One region of the Sinomonas atrocyanea genome, then DNA from elsewhere that is predicted to be linked to it. Evidence: riboswitches for the same ligand, from Rfam matches in the RefSeq annotation. Region 1 holds a riboswitch; the other holds the start of a gene.

Region 1 (11,027 bases):
AGGCCGTGCACGAGGTGAGCCCCGCCGTCGTGGTGTTCTCGCGGACGGCGATCGGCGCCGTCGTCCTCCTGCCGTTCGCCCGCCGCGGGATGCGCACCGTGTGGGAGCACCGCCGGCCCGTGCTCGCCTTCGCCCTCCTGGAGATGGTGGGGCCGTGGTTCCTGCTCAGCGATGCCGAACGGTTCATCACGAGCTCCCTCGCCGGGCTCCTCATCGCGTTCGCGCCCGTGCTGGCGCTCGTCGTCGCGCGGCTGATCGGGCTCGAGAAGCGGATCGGCCGGCTGCGGATCGTGGGCCTGGTGGTCGCGGTCGGGGGAGTGGCAGCGCTCGGCGGCGGCGGCATGGAGGCCTCGGGCCCGTGGCCGGTGGTCGAGATGATGCTCGTGGCCGTCGGCTACGCGGTCGCGCCGCAGATCGCCGCCACGAAGCTCCGCGACGTGCCCGCGCTGCCGATGACCGCGGCGTGCCTGAGCATCGCCGCGCTCATCGCCTCGCCCTTCGCAGTGCTCTCCTGGCCGGCCCAGCCGCCGTCGGGCCTCGCCACCGGGGCGCTCGTGCTGCTCGGCCTGCTGTGCACGGCTCTCGCCTTCCTGCTGTTCTTCCGCCTGATCGCGGACGCCGGCCCCGCGCGGGCCACGGCGATCGCCTACGTCAACCCGGTCGTCGCCCTCGCGCTCGGGGTCGCACTCACCGGTGATCCGCTCACGCCGCTGATCGGCGCCGGTGCGGTGCTCGTGCTCGCGGGGACGTTCATGGCCACCCGGCGCAGCACCCACGAGGCCGAGCCCGCGCCGGAGGAGCCCGGGCGGACGCGACGGGGGCTGGGGGCTACGCAGCGGGGAGGTATACGGCGAACTCCGTCCGCCCGGGCCTCGAAGTGACGTCGATCGACCCGCCGTGGGCCTTGACGATCGCGTCGACGATCGAGAGCCCGAGCCCCGTGGAGCCCTCGCCCGCGGAGGTGCGCGCCTTGTCCGCTCGGGTGAACCGGGAGAACACGGTCTCCTGCAGGTCGGGCGGGATCCCCGGGCCGTCGTCGGTCACGGTCAGCACGGCCTCCCCGTTGGCGGACCGGCCCGCCGCCGCGGTGACGGTGGTCCCGGGGGGCGTGTGCTTGCGCGCGTTGCTCAGCAGGTTCACGAGCACCTGGTGAAGCTTGGCGCCGTCGGCCGTGATCTCGACGGGTTCCTCCGGCAGATCGAGGCGCCACACGTGGTCCGGCGCGATGACCTTCTGGTCCGTGACCGTCTCCACGAGCAGCTGGGTGAGGTCCACCGGCCCCCGCTTGAGCGGCTGGCCCTCGTCGAGCCGGGCCAGCGTCAGCAGGTCCTCCACGAGGCGGGACATCCGCAGTGACTGCGACTCGACGCGCCCGAGCGACTCGGCGCCCTGCTCCGTGAGCGGCTCCGTCAGGCGCAGCATGTCCGTGTAGCCGCGGATCGCGGTGAGGGGGGTGCGCAGCTCGTGCGAGGCGTCGGCCACGAACTGGCGCACCTTCATCTCCGAGGCCTGACGCGCCTCGAGGGCGCCGGCGACGTTGTCCAGCATCCGGTTGAGCGCGCTGCCGACCTGGCCGACCTCCGTCCCGGGATTCGCGGCCGAGTCGGGAACGCGCACCGCGAGGGCCACCTCACCGGCCTCGAGCGGCAGCTGCGCCACCTGTCCGGCCACGCGGGAGAGCTCGTCCAGCGGCTTCATGGTGCGCCGAATGATCACCGTGCCGAGCAGCCCGACGAGCACGAGGCCGCCGAGGGACACTGTCACGGTGGTGAGCACGAGCGAGCCGAGCGTCGCCTGCATCGAGGTCAGGGGAAGCCCGGTCACCACGACGTCGCCGCTGGCCACCTGGACGGCGACCAGCCGGAAGGATCCGGCGCTGAGGCGCCGGTCGACGGCGTTCGTCGCCCCGCCGCCGGGGGGACCCCCGGGCCCCTGGTCGACGACGGGGAGCGAGGCGAGCGCGTCGGCGTCGGACTGCGTGATGGAGACGATCTTGCCGTCGGCCGTGCGCAGGCCGCTCGTGACGAGGACCCCGTTGCTGATCCGGGCGCTGAGGGTGCCGGCGCCCTGGCCGGGGGCGTCCAGCGGATCGCGGCGCAGGCCGCTGGAGGCAGCGCCGAACTCCACGGCGCGGTGGCTCGCCTGCGCCAGCTGCCCGTCGAGCTGCTGGGTGAGCACCCGGTCCATGGTCGCGTACAGGAGGGTCCCGACCACAGTGCAGATGCCGACGAGCAGGAGCATCACCACCAGCACGAGCTTGGTCCTCAGGTGCCAGGTGTCGGGGTGGAGCCAGCTGCGCCCCGAACGCGGCTCCGCGCCCGAGAGCTTGCTCATGGTCATGCCTCTGCTGGCTTGATGACGTACCCCGCGCCGCGGACGGTGTGGATCATGGGGGCGCGGTCCACGTCGATCTTCTTGCGCAGGTAGGAGATGTAGAGCTCCACGATGTTCGCCTGGCCGCCGAAGTCGTACTGCCAGACGCGGTCGAGGATCTGGGCCTTGCTGACCACGCGCTTGGGATTCTCCATGAGGTAGCGCAGGAGCTCGAACTGCGTCGCGGTGAGCTGGATGTCGTCGCCCCCGCGGGTCACCTCGCGAGTGTCCGTGTTGAGCACGAGGTCGCCCACGACGAGCTCGGCATCGTCCTGGGCGGCCACGCCCGAGCGCTGGACGAGCCGGTGCAGGCGGAGCATGACCTCCTCCATGCTGAACGGCTTGGTGACGTAGTCGTCCCCGCCCGCCGCGAGGCCCGTGATGCGGTCCTCGACGGCGTCCTTGGCGGTGAGGAACAGCGCGGGCACCTCGGGCATGAACTGGCGGATGCGCGTGAGCGCCTCGACGCCGTCGAACCCGGGCATCATGACGTCGAGCACGAGGACATCGGGCCTGAACTCCCGGGCGGCCTTGACGGCCGAGGGCCCGTCGGAGGCCACTTGGACACTCCAGCCCGCCATGCGCAGGCCCATGCTCATCAGCTCGGAGAGGCTCGGCTCGTCGTCCACTACGAGCGCACGGATGGGCGTGCCGTCGGGGTGGGTCAGCGCCGGCAGGTTGTTGGTGGAGAAGGGGCTTGCCATGGTTCCAGCCTCCCTGTGACGGATTGCCCGAGCCTGAGCGCGGGCTGTGAACGCCCTGTGCACGCAAGCCTAGTCCGGTCACAGTAGCCGCAGGAGGCCGGCACAGCCCCGACACAGCATCCGGGCCAACTCTGAGATCAGACAGCCCCACGTTCCAGGAGGACACCATGGCCCACAGCGACGCACCCCGATCCGACGAGTACCACCCCGCGGAGCCCACCGTCCCGCAGGAGACGGCCGCCCCGCCGTACGGCGAGCACGACGGCGAGTACGGCGGGCACGACGGCGCCCGGCAGCCCGGCGCTCAGCCCGCCCCCGGCTGGGGCGCACCGCAGGAGCCCACCCAGCAGTACCCGGGCTGGGGCGCGCCGCAGCAGACGCAGCAGTACCCTGGGTGGGGCGCACCCCAGCAGGGCCAGCCGGCTGGCGGCTGGGGCGCCCCGCCGGAGCAGCTCTACGCCCAGTCCGCTCCCGGCTGGGGTGCCGCCCCGCGGAAGGACCCGCACTCCGCGGGCGCCCGGTGGCGCGCCCTGACGTCGACGCAGAAGGGCGTCGCGGCCGCCGCGGCGGCGGTCGTGATCGCCGGTGGTGCGGGCGCGGCCGTGTGGGCCGCAAACTCCTCCAGCCCGTCCACGGCCGGCAGCGCGGCGAACGGCTTCGGCGGGGCCGCCGGCCAGGGCGGATTCGGGCCGCAGGGCGGTACGGGCTCGCAGGGCGGCAGCGGCCAGCAGGGCGGCACGGGGACCCAGGGCGGGCGGAACGCCCAGGGCTTCCAGGGCGGCACGCGCGGGATCGGCGGCGCTGGCGGGGTGGGCATCGGCATGCTCGGCCAGATGCTGCACGGCGAGTTCGTCGTCGTGCAGGACAACGCGAATGTCACGATGGTCGAGCAGACCGGCACCGTGACCACCGCCTCCGGGCAGTCCGTGACGGTCAAGAGCAGCGACGGCTTCCAGCAGACCTACACGCTCTCGTCCTCGACCCAGGTCGCCGCCCGCGGGACGCGCGGCCAGGGCGCGTCCGGAAGCGGGTCCTCGACCACGGCCACCCTCGCCCAGGGCGACACCGTGAACGTCGTGGCACTCAAGGACGGCCTGGCGGCGAAGACGGTCATGATCCTCGGTACGGGAACCGGCTCCGGCACCTCGAACTAGCGGTACCGCCCGCTGGAGACCACGACGGCGCCGCTCGCCTCGAACGTGAGGCGGGCGGCGCCGTCGTGCGCTGCGGCAGCGTCCGGCGCTGTGCCGGACGGCAGCCCTCAGTACCAGTTGTGGGCGAGGTGGAACGCGAGCGCGTTCGCGGGGGAGCCGTAGCTCTTCTTGATGTAGTCAAGGCCCCAGTCGATCTGGGTCTTGTAGTTGGTCTGCCAGTCCGCGCCCACGGAAGCCATCTTGCTGCCGGGGAGGGCCTGCACGATCCCGTAGGCGCCGGAGCTCGCGTTGGTGGCCGTGGTGGACCAGTCCGACTCCTTGTTCCACAGCGTGATCAGGGCGCTCATCTGGTCCTGGCCCCAGCCGAACGCCGCGAGCCGGCTCGCGGCGTAGGCCTGGGCGGCCGCCGGGTCGTTCACCGGCTGCGCCGCTGCGGCGGCCTTCGCAGCGGCCGCGGCCGCCTGGTCAGCGGCGGCCTTGTCGGCGGCCGCCTTGTCAGCAGCAGCCTTGTCGGCGGCGGCCTTGTCCGATGCCGTCTTGTCAGCAGCTGCCTTGTCCGCGGCGGCCTTGGCCGCAGCAGCCTTGTCGGCGGCCGCCTTGTCAGCAGCAGCCTTGTCCGTCGCCGTGCGCGCATCGCTGCTCGCCTGGGCGAGGGCGTTGTCGGAACTCGGGCTCGGCGCCGCGGCGGAGGCCGAGGGGGCCGTCACCGAGGCGGTGCGGGCGAGGTCCGCGGAGTTCGCGGTGGCCGCCGCCCCACCGCCGGCCACGGCGAGGAGGCCGAGGGACAGGGCAACGACGGCGCTCCGGTTGCCGAAGCGGTCAGTTCCCTTCCTCGCAGCGCGGGCCAGGGCGGAACGGTTGGTGGTGACGGCTCGACGCCGGCCATGAGGGCGCGCGGAAGCGCGGTCTGGGGTCTTGCTCACAAGCGTAAGGGCCTCTCGTTTGCGCCTGCGAAGTTAGCTGTCGGGTTCGGATGAGAGTCATCCGGCCCTGCCAGTGGCAAGGGCTTCACCCCGAGGCCGTCAAGAATGCCCGTAGAACTGGGCGCGGCCGCTGAGTGGGTCCTCCGTCTCTGCCTCCTACCTCCCCCCAGGCCGTCGGCAGAGCTCGGCGGACAAGGCCTGAGGGATGCCAGCCGTAGGGCGGGCACCAGACCACTGTAGGGGAACCGGCCCCTGATTGTCACATTTGGGTAACAGCAGATTCATTTGGGCGGGCCTGGGCATGCGTGCGCGTGCAAGTAGACCATGAGGTCAGTCCATGTCCAGTCCCACAAAGGTGCGGCGCCCTCCGGTGTCGAGTCACGTCCACGCTGTGAGATCGACCGCCAAGAGATGTGGACCGACCAAAAGGTCTGGACAACCGAATATTGTTCGACAAGGAGGCGTCCGCTTCTCGAAACTCTGAAAATATCTGTTCACATCGCCCCCGCGCCGAATCGTGATTCTTGGCACACGAAGAGGGGTTCGTCTCGCATAGTGAGACGAAAACGACATTGTTACTTGCCTGTAGCCATTGTTACGGGACACACTCTCACTGTGAACAAAGACTCAGCAGCACCTGCAGCCGCAGACAGCCGCCTCGCCGGGACACCCTCCGGTCGATCCGCACGCTGCTGTCGAATGTCGAGCTAACTGCACCACCCCAGCATTCAGCCCAGTCTTTTCGCCGCCCAGCGTCGGGCATCCACCGCCAGGCGGGCGCATCTGCTCCGCATTCGAAAGCCATCACGGCTAGCAGTCTCACGAGGTTCATCCATGTCTGTTGCATCCGGCTACGTCCACATCTCTGTCCGCAATGCCCAGAAGGCGCAGAAGCCGGGCCACCGGCAGCCCTTCAATGCCCACTTCGGCAGCCCCGCCGAGGCGTACCAGCACGGCGCCGCGGCCGCGGCGGCCCGCACCTCGCCGCTGGCTGGCGTCCAGGACGTCTCGCCCATGACGGCCCCGACCCCGGTCATCCAGCCGGGCGCCGAGCCGGTCCGCGCGGTCGCCGCGGACAACGTCGCCCACGGCTTCGTGCTCTATGTGGGGCTCTCCGAGCAGCAGGCCGCCGCGGCGGGAACCTCGATCGCCCGGATCGCCCAGGAGATCCGCGCCTATGCCCAGTCGCTCGTGGAGGGCGTCGAGAGCTATGCCGCGGTTGCCGTGGCCCCCGCCAGCGCGCCGGGGTCTCCGCTCGACGTCGTGCGCTCCACCTTCGGCGACCCGACGGTGTCGGTGCGGCAGCAGCGCCCCGAGCCGCGGCCGGCCGCGTCCGAGCCGCGCCCGGCCGGCGTGCTCATCGACCTCGCCCGGCGCGAGGTGCACCTCGACGGCGAGACGCTCAACCTCACCTTCAAGGAGTTCGAGCTCCTGAACTACCTCGTCGAGAACGGCACCCGCACCGTGAGCCGGGACGAACTCCTCGAGAGCCTGTGGAAGAACGCGGAGGAAGTGCCGAACGAGCGCACCATCGACGTCCACATCCGCCGCCTGCGCTCCAAGCTCGGCCGGCTCGCGAACACCGTGCGCACCGTGCGGGGCCAGGGCTACCGCTTCTACGAGCACCCCGAGGTCATCGTCTGGGCCGCGCCTGAGTACTCGATCTAGCGCGGCTCCCCTCCGGTCCTGCGGCCGGCCCCGGCGGCCCGGCCGTAGGCTAGTGGGGTGAGCAAGCACCACCTCAAGCGCCTCATCGTCCTCCGCCACGCGAAGGCCGCCTGGCCCGAGGGGGTCCCCGATGCGGACCGGCCACTCGCCGAGCGCGGGCACGCGGACGCCCCGGAGGCGGGGAAGTGGCTCGTGAAGCACCACATCATCCCCGACTTCATCCTCTGCTCCACGGCACTGCGTACGCGCCAGACCACCACGTGGGTCTGCGAGGAGCTCGGGGACAGGGCGCCGACTCCGAAGCTCGAGTCCGGCCTGTATGCGGCGAGCGCGGCGCGCATGCTCGCCGTCGTCAACCACGTCCCGGAGACCGTCCGGGCCCTGCTGATCGTCTCCCACATGCCGGGCGTCCAGGACCTCGCGCTGCGGCTCGCCTCCCGCGACTCGGACCAGGACGCCTACATGGACGCCGCGAGCCACTTCCCGACCACGGGGCTGGCCGTCTTCGAGACCGAGACCCCGTGGGCCGAGCTCGACGGCCAGGACGCCCGGCTGGTCAGCTTCGCCGTGCCGCGTTCGAAGAAGAAGGGCTGATCCGGCTCCGCGTCGGCGACGGCGTGCGCGGCGCAGCAGGCCGCTGAGGGGCCCGCGCCGCGGTGGCGCGGGCGCGGGGCGCGGGGCGCGCCGGCGCCGGCCCCTGGGGGACCATCCTGGTGGCGGACGACGGCGCGCGGCCCGGGCGCCGGGCGCCCGCACCGGCGGCCGGGCGTCGCCGCACGGAAGGCCTGCGCGACTCGGGCCAGACGGCTCCTCCCAGCAGCACCGCGAGCGTGACCCCGGCAGCGACGAGGGCGCCGAAGAAGAACGGGTCGGCGTCGCGGCTCGAGACGGTCGTGACCGTGTTCGGGTCCTGGTCCCAGGCGAGGCCGAGCAGCCGCAGGAACGCCAGCGCCGAGCCGATGGCCAGCGACGAGCTCACCACCGCCAGCCCGGCGACGAGGTAGCGCGACATCCCCAGCACGGCGTACAGCGCGCAGGCCACGAAGGCGCCGAGGCCCGCGAGCGCGAGGGAGGCCGCGCTGCCGTCCAGTGTGAGGGCCGCGATGACGCACAGGAGGACGGCCGCGCCAGCGGCCCAGAGCGTCGCCCGGGCGCTCGTGCGCAGGGGGCGGAAACGGCTGGCCATGCCTCAAGTGTGACAGCAGTCCGCGCCGCTCCCGGTGTGGCTGATGTTACTGGTGTGACATCGTGTCGTCGGCAGGCTCCCGGAGGCCGAAGGCGCCCGCGGCGACCGCCACCACGGCCTCGACGGCGGGCCCGGCCGGCTTCGCGGGGACGGCGGAGACCCGGTCCACGCCCACCATGAACGCAGCCCCGAAGAGGGCCGTGGCCACGGTCCCGAGATCGTGGCCCGGAACCGGCGGGACCTTCCCGGCCACCCGTTCCAGGGCCGCGCGGATCTCGGCCAGCACCGCGGCACGCATCCCCGCCAGCACCGGCTGCCACGTGCCGCCGGCGCGCCACTGCTCGCCCATCCACAGCCGCACGAAGGCCGGGTAGCCCTCGATGAACCCCAGCGCCCGGCCCACCATGCCCCGGACCTCGGCGAGCACGTCCGCGCCCGGTCTGGCCTCCGCCGCGGGGCCCCGCAGGGCCTCCAGAAGGATTCCCATGCCGTACTCGAGGAGCTGGGCCACGAGCTCGTTCTTGCTGCCGAAGTTGTAGTAGACGGTGCCCTTGGCGACCCCCGCGGCCGCCGCGATCTCGTCGACCGTCACGGCCTCGGCCCCGCGCTGGCCGATCAGCTCGATCGCGGCGTCGAAGAGGCGCTGCCGGGTCCCGCGCGTCCGGGGCGTCGCCCGGCTCATACCGTGATCTCCGGCTGGAGCGTCTTGAGCCGCCACGTCATGTTCTTGCGGGTGCCGAGGAGGTTGAGCACCCCGCCCAGCAGCGTGTAGCCGATCAGGCCCAGCACGATCGGCAGGATCCCGGACATGTCCCCGCCGTAGATGAGGTGGCGCATGCCCGTCACCATATAGCCCATCGGAAGGATCTGGTGCGCTACCTGGAACGCCGTGGGCGTCACCTGCCAGGGGAAGGTTCCGCCCGAGGAGACGAGCTGCAGGATGAGCAGGATCAGCACCACGAACTTCCCGCTCGTGCCCAGCAGCGCAATGATGCCCTGGATCAGGGCGCTGAAGGCGATGCCCCCGAGCAGGAGGAACAGCCACATGAGCAGCGGGTGCGCGGGGTCCAGGCCGAGGGCGAAGTCCACGACCCCGGTCAGGAGCGTGGCCTGTGCGGCCGAGACCACGGCAAACGGCAGCCAGCCGCCCAGCGCGACCTTCCACGCCGGGGCGTTCGAGGCCAGGGCGCGCAGCGTGAACGGACGCATGGCCTGGGTCAGCATGAAGATGCCCACCCACATCGCCAGGGAGAGGAAGAACGGGGCGAGGCCCGCGCCGTAGGAGGCGGCCTTGGTCTGCGCCGCATGGTCGACCGCCACGGGATCGCCCATCACGTTCGCGAGCTGCTGGGTCTGCTGCTGGGACGGGTTGGGGACCTTCCCCGCTCCGGCCGCGAGCCCCCGGGCGAGGTCGTGCGAGCCTGCGTCGGCCCGGGCGGCGCCGTCGCTCAGCTGGGCCGCGCCGGTGTCGAGCTTCGCGGCTCCGGCATCGAGGGTGCGGGCCCCGTCCAGCGCCGCCTGCTGGCCGGACGCGAGCTGCGCGGCCCCCGCGGACAGCGAGCGGGCGCCGTCGTCCGCCTGCCCGATCGCCCCGGTGAGGGCCGGCATGCCCGAGGCTAGCTGGGCGGCGCCGTCCGAAACCTGCTGGGAGCCGGCCGCGAGCTGCTGGACCTGCCCGGCGGCGGTGTGCAGCTGCTTCGCGGCGTCGGCGGCCGGCGCCGAGGCCTGGGCGGCGAGGTCGGAGACGACCCTGTCTGCCTGGGCCTGGGTGAGCACGCCGGAGGCCACGAGGGCCTGGGCGGTCTGGCGGGCGCGGTCCGGAAGGGCCGCGCTGGCGGCGTCTGCGGCGCTGGCCGCGGCCTGGACCTTGCTGTTGAGGGCGGCGTTGCCTGCGGCGACCTGCGCGGCGCCGTCGGCCAGGCGCCGGGTGTCTGCGGGCAGCGTGGCGCTCTTGGCCCGCAGCGTGTCGAGGCCGGAGGCCAGCTGGGCGGACCCATCGCGCAGCTGGGCGGCGCCGCTGGTGAGGCGCTCCTGGCCGGCCACGAGCTGGTCCGCCCCGGCGTGCAGCTGGGAGGCCCCGTCGGCGAGCTGGGCCGAGCCGCCCTTGAGCGTGTCCAGCCCGGCGGCGAGCCTGTCCGCGCCGTCCGAGGCGGAGGCGAGCTGGGCGTGGATGGTGCCGTAGCCCGAGAGGAGCCGCGCCGCCGTGTCCGTCCCGACCTGCTTGGCCACGGAGTCGTGGACCGCGGTCGTGACCTTGTCCACGATCGTTGAGAGCAGGTAGTTGTTCGCGTCGTTGGTCGTGACCTTGAGCATGGCCTGGTGCGCCGCGTCGAAGCTTGCCGGGGAGGCGAGGTTCCTGGAGAAGTCGGCCGGCAGGGTCAGGGAGAACGAGTAGGTGCCTGTCCGGACGTCCTCGTCGGCCTCCGCGGTGCTGGTGACGCGGTGCCAGTCGAAGAGGTGCCCGTCCACGAGGCCCTCGGCGACCTTGCCGCCGGCGTCGAGGCGTGAGCCGTCGGGCAGCTGCGCGCCCTGGTCCTCGACGACGAGCGCGGCCGGGATCCGGTCCAGGTTCTTGTAGGGGTCCCAGTTCGCGTACAGGTACACGGCACCGTACAGGAGCGGGACCACGGTGAGCGCGAGGATCATGAGCTTCGGCAGCAGCCCGTAGGTCATGCGCTTCAGCTCCGAGCGTGCGAGGCGGAGGACGGTCATGCCGGCACCTCCGTCCGGGCCCGCGCACCCGCGGGGACCGCCGCTCCGCCGGGCGCTGCGGGTCCGGACTCGGCGTCGGGATGCGCTTCCGGGCAGTGCCCGGCGGCGTTGCCGATCTCCGCCCTCGGGCCGTCCCAGCCCTCGGGGATGTCTGCGACGACGGCGACGACGGCGAGTGGCCGCCCCCGCGGGCCACGGTCGCGGCGAGGAACGGCAGCCACGCCGACGCCTGGTCCGCGTGGCGGTCGGGGGAGTCGAGCATGAGGAGGCCGGTCTCGGGGTTGGCAAGCGCGAGCGCCGTGAGGAG
Region 2 (11,027 bases), 480 kb from region 1:
GTTGACCTGGTTCCAGGAGATCTTCTGGGTCAGGAACCATCGGCTCCCGGCGGCCCGGACAATCTGCGGAAGCGCCGCCGAGTACCCGAACGAGTCGGGCAGCCACGCCTCCTGGCAGTCGACCCCGAACTCCTCGAGGAAGAACCTCTTGCCCTCCACGAACTGCCGGGCCATGGCCTCGCCGCCGGGCATGTTGGTGTCCGACTCGACCCACATGCCGCCCACCGGCACGAAGCGCCCGTCCGCGACCTTCTCCTTGATCCGCTCGAACAGCTGCGGGTATCCGTCGCGGATCCACGCGAGCTGCTGGGCGGACGAGCATGCGAACGTCAGTTCGGGATCCTGGTCCATGAGCGCGACCACGTTGGCGAACGTGCGGGCGCACTTGCGCTGCGTCTCGCGGACGGGCCACAGCCAGGCCGAGTCGATGTGCGCGTGCCCCGTGGCGACGATCCGGTGGGCGCTCGACTCGGCCGGGGAGGCCAGCACCCCGGCGAGTGCCGCGCGGCCAGCGGCAGCCGTGCCGCCGACGTCGTACGGGTCCACGGAGTCCGCCATGCGCTCGAGGGCGCGGAGGATGAGATGGCGCCGCGGCCTGTCGTCCGGCAGCTCGTGCATGAGCCCCCACAGCGCCTGCACGTCCTGCACGAGCTCCCAGACGGCGACGTCCCGCTCGGCGAGCAGGAGCGGGCCGAGGCGGTAGAGCGGTTCCGGGCCCGCCGTGGCGCGCTCCCCGAGCCCGGTCGGCTGGAACGTCCAGCCCTGGGCGACGTCCGGGTTGGCGGCGGCCTCGACGTAGAAGTCGATCGCGGAGCCCCCTCCCAGCGCGGCCAGCGGCACGTACTGGTTCCGTGGATTGAGCGCCTTGACGATCTCGCCGCCCGGCAGCCAGGCCAGGCCCTCGCACTGGAATCCCGGCAGCTCGTCGGTGTAGCCGAGGTCCACCAGCACCTCGAGGTCCGCGCCCTCTCCGCCCCAGCCCTCGGGCACGCGGCCGGTGAGGTGCAGCCAGGTCGTGGACCATGCGGGACCCCAGCGGTCCCCCGGGCCCGTCGGGGTGAAGCGCTGCGCGAGCACGTGCTCGAGGCCCACGGGTTCTCCGGGAGCGTCCCATCGTTCCGCGGTGAGCGGCAGTGTGCGGCGATAGACGGCAGGGGCGAGCCGCTCGCGGAGGAAACGGTGGATCCGGGCCTCGGTGATCAGCCGATCGTCATGCACGGAATGTCCAATCAGTTGATTAATCCTGGCCCCACGCTACCGCACGAGCCCTCGCGGGGAAACGCCCCACCCCCGACCCGTTTCGGGTACGCATCTCGTCGCGCTTTCCGGGTTTCGGGTACGACGGCGCGCACGGCCCGCAGACGCCGTCGCGCCTCCTCACCGCTCCGGCCCTCCCGGCGCTCCTCCCGGGCCGCCCGTTCCCCGACCTGGTCGACGGGGGACGTGTACCCGAAACGGCGAAAACCCGACGAGATGCGTACCCGAAACGGGAAGGGGTTAGGCGGAGAGCCGCTCGTGTCCGGCGTAGACGTTGAAGCCGGAGCCTCGGCTGAAGCCGATGAGCGTCACGCCGGCCTCCTCGGCGAGCTGGACGGCGAGCGTGGACGGCGCGCTCACGGCGGCGAGCACCGGGATCCCGGCCATGGCGGCCTTCTGCACGAGCTCGAACGAGGCGCGCCCGGACACCTGCAGGACCGTGCCGGAGAGCGGCAGGCGGCCCTCGCGCAGCGCCCATCCGACCACTTTGTCGACGGCGTTGTGCCGCCCCACGTCCTCGCGGAGGCACTCGAGCTCGGCGCGGGTTCCTGCATCGTGCACGGAGAAGAGCCCCGCGGCGTGGACACCGCCGGTCTTGTCGAACAGGGCCTGGGCCTCGCGCAGGCGCTCGGGCAGCCCTGCCAGGAGCTCGGGGAGGACGCTCACGGCATCCTGGGCCGGGCTGTGGCGCGACGTACGGCGGACCGACTCGATGGAATCCGTGCCGCAGATGCCGCAGGCACTCGAGGTCACGACATTCCGCCCGAGCTCGGGGACGGCGACGCCGGGGCGCAGCTGGGCGTCGACCACGTTGAAGGTCTGGCGCCCCTCCTCGTCCCCGCCGGCGCAGAAGCGCTCCGAGACCAGCTGGTCCGCCTCCCAGATCACGCCCTCGGAGACGAGGAAGCCCGCCACGAGGTCGAAGTCGTCGCCGGGGGTGCGCATCGTGACGCTGTACGTCATGGTCCCCGCGGGACCGGTCAGCCGGATCTCGAGCGGCTCCTCGACGGCGAGCACGTCCTCCTTGTGCCGGACCGGGTACTCGCTGCCCAGCACGTACTTGTGCACCTTGCGGCGCTGGCTCAGCCGGCCCACGGCGCCCTCCTCACATCGGGTCGAGGCACGTGCCTCGGCATCTATTGTCCCGCGCGCGCCGCAACGGCGGCCGCGGCACCCGCCTCAGGCGTCCAGCGCGCTCCAGTCCACCGGGTCCTTGGACGCCGCGGGGCGCCGCTTCGGCCTCGCCTTCTGCGCGAGGGATGCGGACGACGGCGCGTGGCCGCCGAGGGGGCGACCCCACGGCAGCGGCAGGCACGGCACGGGGGCCGCGAGCTCGAGACCGTGGGGCGGGACGACCATGAAGCCGTCGGCACGGGCGAGCCCGCGCAGCATGCCCGACCCGATCCCGGCCATGGGCGAGGCCATGCCGTACATGCGCCTGAAGGGGATCACCCGGGTGCGCCTGAGCTCCGGCTCGAAGGCCTCGCCCGAGGGAAGCTCGATGGGCTCCACCGGTGTCCGGCCCGACAGCGCCGCGAGCAGCGGCTCCCCCACGGTCGCGAGGCCCACGACCGCGGCCAGGGGGTTTCCCGGCAGCCCGAGGAAGAAGCGCCCGTCGGGCAGTTCGGCGAGCACGGTGGGGTGCCCGGGGCGCATCGCCACACCGTCGACGAGGAGGCGGCCGCCCATCGCCGCCACGATGTCCCGCAGGTGGTCGGATCCGCCCTTTCCGGTCCCGCCCGTGGTGACCACGACGTCCGCGGGACCGGGCTCCCCCGCCGCGCCGCCGTCGGACCCCGCCGCGCCGCCGTCGGGCACACCCGGCCCCCGCTCGGGCCGGTCGGCAAGGGCGGCGCCCCATTCGGCGGCGTCGTCGCCGATCTTCTCGTGGGCTACGAGGATGCCTCCGTAGGCCTCGAGGAGCGGCGGGATGAGGTAGCTGAAGACGTCGCGGACGAGGCCCGGACCGGGCAGTCCGCTCTCGACGACCTCGCCGCCGGTGCGCACGAGCTTGACGAGCGGCCGGCCTGCGACGCGGAGGGTGTCATGGCCGGCCAGGGCTGCGAGGGCCAGCTGGGCCGGCCCGAGCTCTGTCCCGTCCTTCAGGAGGGTCTCCCCCTCGCGGGCCTCCTCACCGGCCGGGCGGAGGTCCGCGCCGCCGCCGGGGGCCCCGGGGGGCGCGCCGGCGGAGAGGCGCAGGTGGGGCAGGCCCTCCCCGTCGGGGGCCACTTCCCCGTACTCGCGCCGCAGCACCGCGCGAGCCCCCGGCGGCAGGGCTCCGCCGGTGACGATGGGAACGGCCTGGTGGGCGGTGAGCGGCTCGCCGGGCTCGGCCATGATCCAGGGGCCGGTGCCGCACACGGCCCATCCGTCCATCGCGGAGGAGGTGTAGTGCGGCATGTCCCGCAGCGCCGTGAGGGGCCCTGCGAGGGTGCGGCCCAGGGCCCGGGCGAGCGGGACCTCTACGGGCGGAAGCGGGCTGGCCGCCGCGCTGGCGACGGCACGGGCCTCGGACCACGTGAGGTGAAGTGCGTGCTGGGGGCCGGCCGCGTCCGGGCCGGGGGTCATTCCTCGGTCCCGGCCGACCTGCGGGACTTCACGGCTTCGAGGGCCTCGGCCACTGCTCGCCGCATGGCTTCGGCGGGCTCGGCCCGCCCGCTCCCGGCCGCGAGGCCGGCTGCGTAGGCCGCGAGGAAGGTCGTGAGGGGGGCGGCGGGGCGCACCACTGAGTGGGCGGCGACGCCGGCGAGCCCCAGGACCGCGTCGATGTCGACGTCGAGGTCTCCGAGCCCGAGCTCCTGCGTGAGCTCCGCGCACCACGCGCGCAGCAGCGCGTCCTTCTCTGGGTCACTCATGGGCATCCTCCTGCCGTGGCGCTCGGCCCGGCACGTCCGGGCCCTCGATGCCCCAGCGCCGCGCGGCGTCCCAGGTGTCGACGTCGGCCGAGGAACCCGGCGGCAGCCGCAGGGGCAGCAGGCCCAGCCTAGCAATGACGTGCTTCATCGGACGGTTGGCGAGGCCGCCGTCGCGGGACAGCGCGTCGAGGGCGCGCACCAGCGGGTCCCGGCGGAGCAGCGAGAGGAGGGGCTGGGTGCGCCCGTCGGCGTCCTCGCCCAGAATCCCGTCGCAGTCGGGCTCGGCGGAGGCCGCCTCGAGCAGCGCGGCGACGGCGTCCGCGGGGCGCGGGAGGTCCGCTGCGACCACCGCGATCCAGCCCGGTCGGCCGCCGTGCCCGAGAGGGAGGGCTTCGAGGCCCGCGGAGAGCGCCGCGACCGGCCCTGTGTACAGCGGTTCTTCCCGTGTGAACAGCACGCGGCCGGGTTCTCCGGCGCCGGAAGCGCCCGAGCCCGGGCGCGGTCCGCCCGGCTCCCCGGGCGCCGGTCCCACGACGGCGACGGAGCGGGCCGCTGCGACGGCGGCGAGGGCGTGCTCGAGGAGGGTCGCACCGCGGTAGGCCAGCTGGGGCTTCGGGAAGCCGCCCAGTCGGGAAGCGCGGCCGCCCGCGAGGACGACCGCGTCGTAGGCGGGCCCCGGCTGCGGCGGCGTCAGGCTGCCGACTCCGGGGCGAGGAACGGGCCCCACTGGGCCACCGGCTTCTCCAGCTCCTTGATCTGCCACACGACGCCGACGGGCTCGGACGGCGTGAAGCGCAGCTTCCAGCCCATCTCCGCGGGGGTGTGGTCGCCCTTGACGTTGTTGCACCGCAGGCAGCAGGCCACGAGGTTCTCCCAGGACTCGCCCCCGCCGCGGGAGCGGGGAAGCACGTGGTCCACCGTGTGGGCGGCCTTGCCGCAGTACGCGCACGCGTGGGCGTCCCGGCGGAGCACGCCTCGCCTGCTCACGGCGGTCACATGGGTCCGCCGTGGCCTGATGTACCGATGGAGCAGGATCACCGACGGGCGCCCGAGCACGTCGCGCGGTCCGACGACTGGCTCGCCGTCTTCCGCCACGACGCTCGCCTTTCCGGCGAGCACCAGGACGAGCGCGCGGCGGAAGGTGACCACCGCGAGCGGTTCGTATCCAGCATTGAGAACGAGTGTGCGCATGCGCGTTCCTCACGGCCGTACCCGGTCAGGGGCACAGGGCCGGCTGCCCTGTGCATAGCCGGGCTGACTCTCCAAGAGTACTGAACTGCCGCACCATTCAACGAACGGGGGCGCCGTGGGCACCGACGCGCCCGCCAAGCTTCACCTGCCGGACACCTCCCGAGGGCGGTCTCCAGGGACTCTCCGAGGACCCCGGGGAGCCCGTGGGGCTCAGACGCCGACGGCGCCCCTCCCGTCACGGAAGGGGCGCCGTCGAGGACGATCTGGGGCCGTTCGCTGCCCTCAGAGGATCAGCTGATTCAGCCGCCGACGCGGATGAACACCGGGCCGGAGCCGACGTTGACGCTGAACAGCGCGGTGGTGCCGCCGTTCCAGCCGCCGTGGACCGCCATGCCGTTGCCGACGTAGACGGCGATGTGGGCCATGCCCATGCCGCCGTCGGCGTAGTAGGCGAGGTCGCCCGGCTGCGCCTCGGCGGCGCTCACGGTGCGGCCGAGGGAGAGGTAGCCGGCCGGCCAGCCGTGGTAGTGGATGCCCACGGCAGCCAGCGAGTTGGTCACGAGCATCGTGCAGTCCTGCGCCACGCCGAGCTGCGCGTACGCGGCGGCGGCGATCGCGGCACCCATGCCCGAGGAGGCGGCGGGCTTCGCAGCCGGGGTGCTGACCGTGGTGGAGGCGGCGGCCTGGACCTGGGCCGGGGCGACCTGCGTCTCGGAGCTTGCCTGGGCGACGGGGGCGGCCGGCGCGGGAGCGGGGGCCTGGACGACCGGGGCAGCGACGGACTGGACGGCCGGGCGCTCGAAGCTCACGTTGGCGTTGGCCTCGGCGGAGATGGGGGCCTGGACGGCGTTCGCGACGTCGAGTGCGGCCGGGGCGGAGGCCTCGCGCTGCGAGGGCGCCTCGGCGTTGGCAGCGACGCCGCCGGTGAGGACGAGACCGCCGGCCGCGGCGATGACCGCGGCCTGGCGGCCGACGCCGCCTGCGTTCTCGGTGACGGCCTTCGCAATGACGGCCAGCGAGGAGGTGTTGTCCGCGCGGTGACGGGCAATGCCTGCACGAGTGGTCATATCAGGGGGTTCTCTCTCTGTTTTCGTGTCCTTCAGGGCAGCAGGGGGTCAGCCCTGAAGGAGGGGCGCCATGGTCACGGTCCATCGCGCCGCCCAGATGCGGATTGGTCTCAGTTGAGGGTGTAGAAGACGGACGAGCCGGTAGCGTTCACCGCATGGAGCAGCGTGCCCTGGGAAGGGTTGAGAGCGCTGATCATCATCCCGTTGCCCACGTAGATGCCCACGTGCGCGCCGCCGTTCTGGACCACCAGGTCACCAGGGGCGGGCGTCGCCGTCTGGTGCATGATGGACCACGCCTGGACGCGGGGGATGCTGATGCCAGCCTGAGCGTAGACCCACTGAGTGAAGCCCGAGCAGTCCCAGCCGGCGGGGGTCGTGCCGCCCCACACGTAGGGGTGGCCGATGCCGGTGTAGGCGATGCCTGCCAGAGTCGAGCCGAGAGCGCTGGCCGCGGCCGCGAGGCGCGGCGCAGACGACTGGACGCTGAGGCTGCCCTCGGGGGCCAGGGAAGCGGCCGGAGCAGTGGACTGTGCTGCCTGCCCGGCTGCCGTCTCGACGATCGGCGCCGCCACCGAAGTCACGGCGGGGCGCTCGAAGGAGACCTGGGCTTCATTGGACGCGACGACGCTCGGCGCGGAGGCGCTGGCCACGTCGGAGAGTGCGGAGGCCTCGCGGGAGGTCTCTGCTGCCTGAGCGGGGAGTCCGGCGCTGATGATCAGCCCCGAAGCCGCCGCAATGACCGCCGCCTGGCGGCCGATGGTGCCGGCGTTGCCGGAAACCGCGTGCGCAACAGCCTCAAGTGGGCTCGTGCGAACCGGCAGGGCGCGATGGCGCGCAGTCAACGTGCGAGTCGACACAGTTGTAGCCTCTCCCAATGCCTACGAGGTGAGCTGTCGGGTTCGGATGGAAAGTATCCGGCCGCCTGGCGGAGCCAGGCTGCTTAACCCCAAGGCCTCCCAGACAACAGAAGGCCGAAAGTGGTTCCCCCGCCTCTGCCAGACGGAATGTGCGAACGGCTCCGGGAAGTGGCAGAGCTCGGCGTTCTTCCCGGATGTTCCAACTTGGTAGGAGCTGGAACAGGAACGACCTTACCTGAGGGCGCCCGAAATGTCACATTCGGATCACAGCCAGAAAACAGGTCATCACGAAACGGACACGGCGGTTTCCCGGGAGCCCCTCGGATCCCTTGCGGGGCGGGGAAGAAGACGACGGCGAGTGCCCGCCGGCGTCTCCTCAGAGCCAGCCGTTGGGGTCAACGACCTCGCCGTTGACCATGACCTCGAAGTGGAGGTGGCACCCGGTGGAGGCGCCGGTGGTGCCGCTGAGTGCGATGGCCGCCCCGCGCTCCACCTTCTGCCCCACGGAGACCGAGAAGGAGGAGAGGTGGTTGTAGGTGGTCTCGAGGCCGTTGCCGTGGTCGATCACCACGCGGTTTCCGCCGCCGTAGGGGTGCCAGCCGGCGAAGGTCACAGTGCCGCCCGCCGCCGCCCTTACGGCGGTGCCGCACTGCGCTGCGAAGTCCTGGCCGCGGTGGAACTCGTCCGGGGCGCCGGTGACGGGACTCACGCGGTAGCCGAACGGCGAGGTCCGCTCCATCGTGGCGAGCGGGGCGCCGAGGGCGTGCTGCGCCTGGGCCGGCGTGATGCCGCCCGCGGACTCGGCGCCGAGCATCTGCTTGAGGCGCCCGTCCGGGTCCGCGGCGCTGCCCACGGAGGCTCGGGCAAAGGGGACCACGGCATCCGCCGCGGCGGTGACCTGCGGCTGGTCCGAGGAGGCGGCCGTCGCGGCGGCGCCCTGGGTGGCAGTCGGGACGGTCACGGTGAGCACGAGGCCGGTGGCCGCGAGCGCGACGCCCGCCTTCTGCCCCACCCCGGCGACGCTGGCGATCTCGGCCAGCTGGCGCATCGGGCCACGGCGTTCTGCAGCCCGGCGGCCTCGGCGGGCGGCGCCGGGAACGGGGACGGCTGCACGCGGGCGCGGAGGCACGTCCGCGCGCCGTCGGCCGCGCACGGCTGACTGGGTCAAGCGATTCCCTCTCTGTCATCGCCTGCGTGGTTAGCTGTCGGGTTCGAGGCAGAGAGTCCGGACTCGGCCCAGCCGCGCGGGGCCCCCGCGGCCGAGGCCGGGGCAGGACTCCGAGCGTGCTGCGGCTTCACCCCAAGGCGGCACGCGGCCGCCGTCGGTGGGTCCCCCGCCTCTGCCGTCGGGTGCTGTGGTCCCTTCCCGCTGGCAGAGCTCGGCGTGCGGGCGGAACGGCGCCGATGTCTCGCCGCCGCCTCCAGCATAGGCCCATGACGGAGCACCGTAATATTGCCGTGACCTTTAGTGAGATATCGCTCACAAACTACGGGACGGTAGCAATTAGTCCACCGGGTAGAGATTCTGTCGGATTGTGTGAAGACCTGTGCGATCTAGGCCACACGGGACTGCGCGGGACGCCTCAGCCGACGGAGACGAAGACGTGCGAGGCGACTTCTGCGGGCAGCTCGAGGGCGCCGTCCACGCTCGCGACCCGCACGGAGATGTAGTCGCCGACCCGCTCGAGCGACACCTTCGCCCCCGGGCGGATGCCGCCCTCCTCGAGCTGGGTGAGGAGCTCGGGGTCAACCTGGATCGGCTCGGCCAGGCGGCACACGACGACGCGGGATCCGGCCGAGTACTCCCCCATGGCCTCGACGAGCGTGACCACTCCGTCCCCGAACCCGCCGGACGACTCGCCGCCGAGGGCCTCCAGGCCGGGGATCGGGTTGCCGTAGGGCGACTCGCTCGGGCGCCCCAGCAGCTCGTAGAGGCGCCGCTCCACGCGCTCGCTCATGACGTGCTCCCACCGGCACGCCTCGTCGTGGACGTACGGCCAGTCGAGGCCGATCACATCGGAGAGGAGCCGCTCGGCGAGGCGGTGCTTGCGCATGACCTCGACGGCGCGCTTGTGGCCCTGCTCGGTGAACTGCAGGTGCCGGTCCCCCGAGACGACGACCAGCCCATCGCGCTCCATGCGCGCCACGGTCTGCGACACCGTGGGGCCCGAGTGGCGGAGCCGCTCGGCGATGCGCGCACGCAGGGGAGTGATCCCCTCCTCCTCGAGCTCGAGGATGGTTCGCAGGTACATCTCGGTGGTATCGATGAGGTCGGACATGCGCGGGGCGGGCTCCTGGCGGCGGGACGGGCGGTGCGCTTCACCGCCCCACAGCGAGTCTAGCTTATTTTGATCTGCTCAGATTAGCTGCCGGATACCAGGCGGCGATGGATTCGCACGCCCCATCACGGGTGCGGCACACTTGATCCGGGGCGGGAGGGCTCGAGCCCCCGCCCCCAACCCGGATCCCCTAGGAGGCGCCCCCGTGAGCGATACCAGCCAGCTTCAGATCCCCGCCGAGCTCCTGCCGGCGGACGGCCGCTTCGGGGCGGGCCCGTCCAAGGTCCGCAAGGAGCAGGTCGACGCGATCGCCGCGGCGGGCTCGACACTCCTCGGCACCTCGCACCGCCAGGCCCCCGTGAAGAACCTCGTGGGGAGCGTCCGCGAAGGCCTCAAGGAGTTCTTCGCCGCGCCGGAGGGCTACGAAGTCATCCTCGGCGTCGGCGGCTCCACCGCGTTCTGGGACGTCGCATCCTTCGGGCTCGTGCGCTCCAAGGCCCAGCACCTCTCCTTCGGCGAGTTCGGGTCCAAGTTCGCCAAGGCCACGGACAAGGCGCCGTTCCTCGAGGCTTCCTCGATCATCACCTCCGAGCCAGGGACGCGGCCGGCCCCGCGCGCCGAGGCCGGCGTGGACGTGTACGCGTGGCCCCAGAACGAGACCTCGACCGGTGTGGCTGCCCCCGTGCAGCGGGTCGAGGGCGCCGACCCGGGCTCGCTCGTGGTCATCGACGCGACCAGTGCTGCCGGCGGCCTCGCCGTCGACGTCTCCCAGAGCGACGTGTACTACTTCGCCCCGCAGAAGAACTTCGCGTCCGACGGCGGCCTCTGGCTCGCGCTGTTCTCCCCCGCCGCGCTCGAGCGCGCCGAGGAGATCAAGGCCTCCGGCCGCTGGATCCCGGACTTCCTGGACCTCAAGACCGCGATCGACAACTCGAAGCTCAACCAGACGTACAACACGCCGAGCCTCACGACCCTCGTGGGCCTCAACGCCCAGATCGAGTGGCTCAACGCCCAGGGCGGCCTTGAGTGGGCCGCCGCGCGGACGGCCGACTCGGCCGGACGGGTGTATGGCTGGGCCGAGGCCTCGGACTTCGCGACGCCGTTCGTCGCAGATCCGGCCGACCGCTCCAACGTCATCGCGACGATCGACTTCGACGACTCGGTGGACGCCGCCCAGGTGGCCAAGGTCCTGCGCGCCAACGGGATCGTGGACACGGAGCCGTACCGCAAGCTCGGCCGCAACCAGCTGCGCATCGCCACGTTCGTGGCGATCGAGCCGGACGACGTCACGAAGCTCACGCAGGCGATCGACTACGTCGTCGCCCAGCTCCGGGGCTGAGGCCCACCGCCGCAGAGAGCGCGGCGCCGCACAGCGAAGACTGGCGGAGAAGACGCACGACGGCGGGCCCCCACCTTGAGCGGTGGGGGCCCGCCGGGGTCGTGGGCGAGTCGCGGACGGTCGCGCCGGGGTCAGTCCTCGTCGGCCTCCGGAGCGGCCTCTGGGGCGGAGGCAGCGTCCGC

The links. A riboswitch is a leader RNA that binds a small molecule or an ion and turns the genes downstream of it on or off. The one in region 1 is predicted to bind cyclic di-AMP.
Region 2: linked by a shared signal. The riboswitch ahead of SA2016_RS05360 (C40 family peptidase) and the one ahead of SA2016_RS03080 (aggregation-promoting factor C-terminal-like domain-containing protein) in region 1 are both predicted to bind cyclic di-AMP.

Annotation. Positions count from the first base shown of each region.
Region 1 covers NZ_CP014518.1:642,328-653,354, forward strand. Annotated here, with positions in the region: gene SA2016_RS03060 (DMT family transporter) at 1-881, shown strand, start outside; gene SA2016_RS03065 (sensor histidine kinase) at 829-2,334, opposite strand; gene SA2016_RS03070 (response regulator transcription factor) at 2,337-3,077, opposite strand; gene SA2016_RS03075 (hypothetical protein) at 3,245-4,231, shown strand; gene SA2016_RS03080 (aggregation-promoting factor C-terminal-like domain-containing protein) at 4,339-5,154, opposite strand; cyclic di-AMP (ydaO/yuaA leader) riboswitch at 5,162-5,354, opposite strand; gene SA2016_RS03085 (winged helix-turn-helix domain-containing protein) at 5,989-6,822, shown strand; gene SA2016_RS03090 (SixA phosphatase family protein) at 6,880-7,416, shown strand; gene SA2016_RS03095 (hypothetical protein) at 7,379-8,008, opposite strand; gene SA2016_RS03100 (TetR/AcrR family transcriptional regulator) at 8,055-8,690, opposite strand; gene SA2016_RS03105 (YhgE/Pip domain-containing protein) at 8,687-10,720, opposite strand; gene SA2016_RS21875 (hypothetical protein) at 10,717-10,941, opposite strand; gene SA2016_RS21880 (hypothetical protein) at 10,959-11,027, shown strand, end outside.
Region 2 covers NZ_CP014518.1:1,124,693-1,135,719, reverse strand. Annotated here, with positions in the region: gene SA2016_RS05395 (alpha-mannosidase) at 1-1,218, opposite strand, end outside; gene fdhD (formate dehydrogenase accessory sulfurtransferase FdhD) at 1,498-2,352, opposite strand; gene SA2016_RS05385 (molybdopterin molybdotransferase MoeA) at 2,437-3,825, opposite strand; gene SA2016_RS05380 (DUF6457 domain-containing protein) at 3,822-4,112, opposite strand; gene SA2016_RS05375 (nucleotidyltransferase family protein) at 4,105-4,839, opposite strand; gene SA2016_RS05370 (HNH endonuclease) at 4,803-5,303, opposite strand; gene SA2016_RS05365 (NlpC/P60 family protein) at 5,603-6,370, opposite strand; gene SA2016_RS05360 (C40 family peptidase) at 6,481-7,212, opposite strand; cyclic di-AMP (ydaO/yuaA leader) riboswitch at 7,232-7,398, opposite strand; gene SA2016_RS05355 (M23 family metallopeptidase) at 7,604-8,395, opposite strand; gene SA2016_RS05350 (iron-dependent transcriptional repressor DtxR) at 8,811-9,506, opposite strand; gene serC (phosphoserine transaminase) at 9,712-10,845, shown strand; gene SA2016_RS05340 (DUF3027 domain-containing protein) at 10,977-11,027, opposite strand, start outside.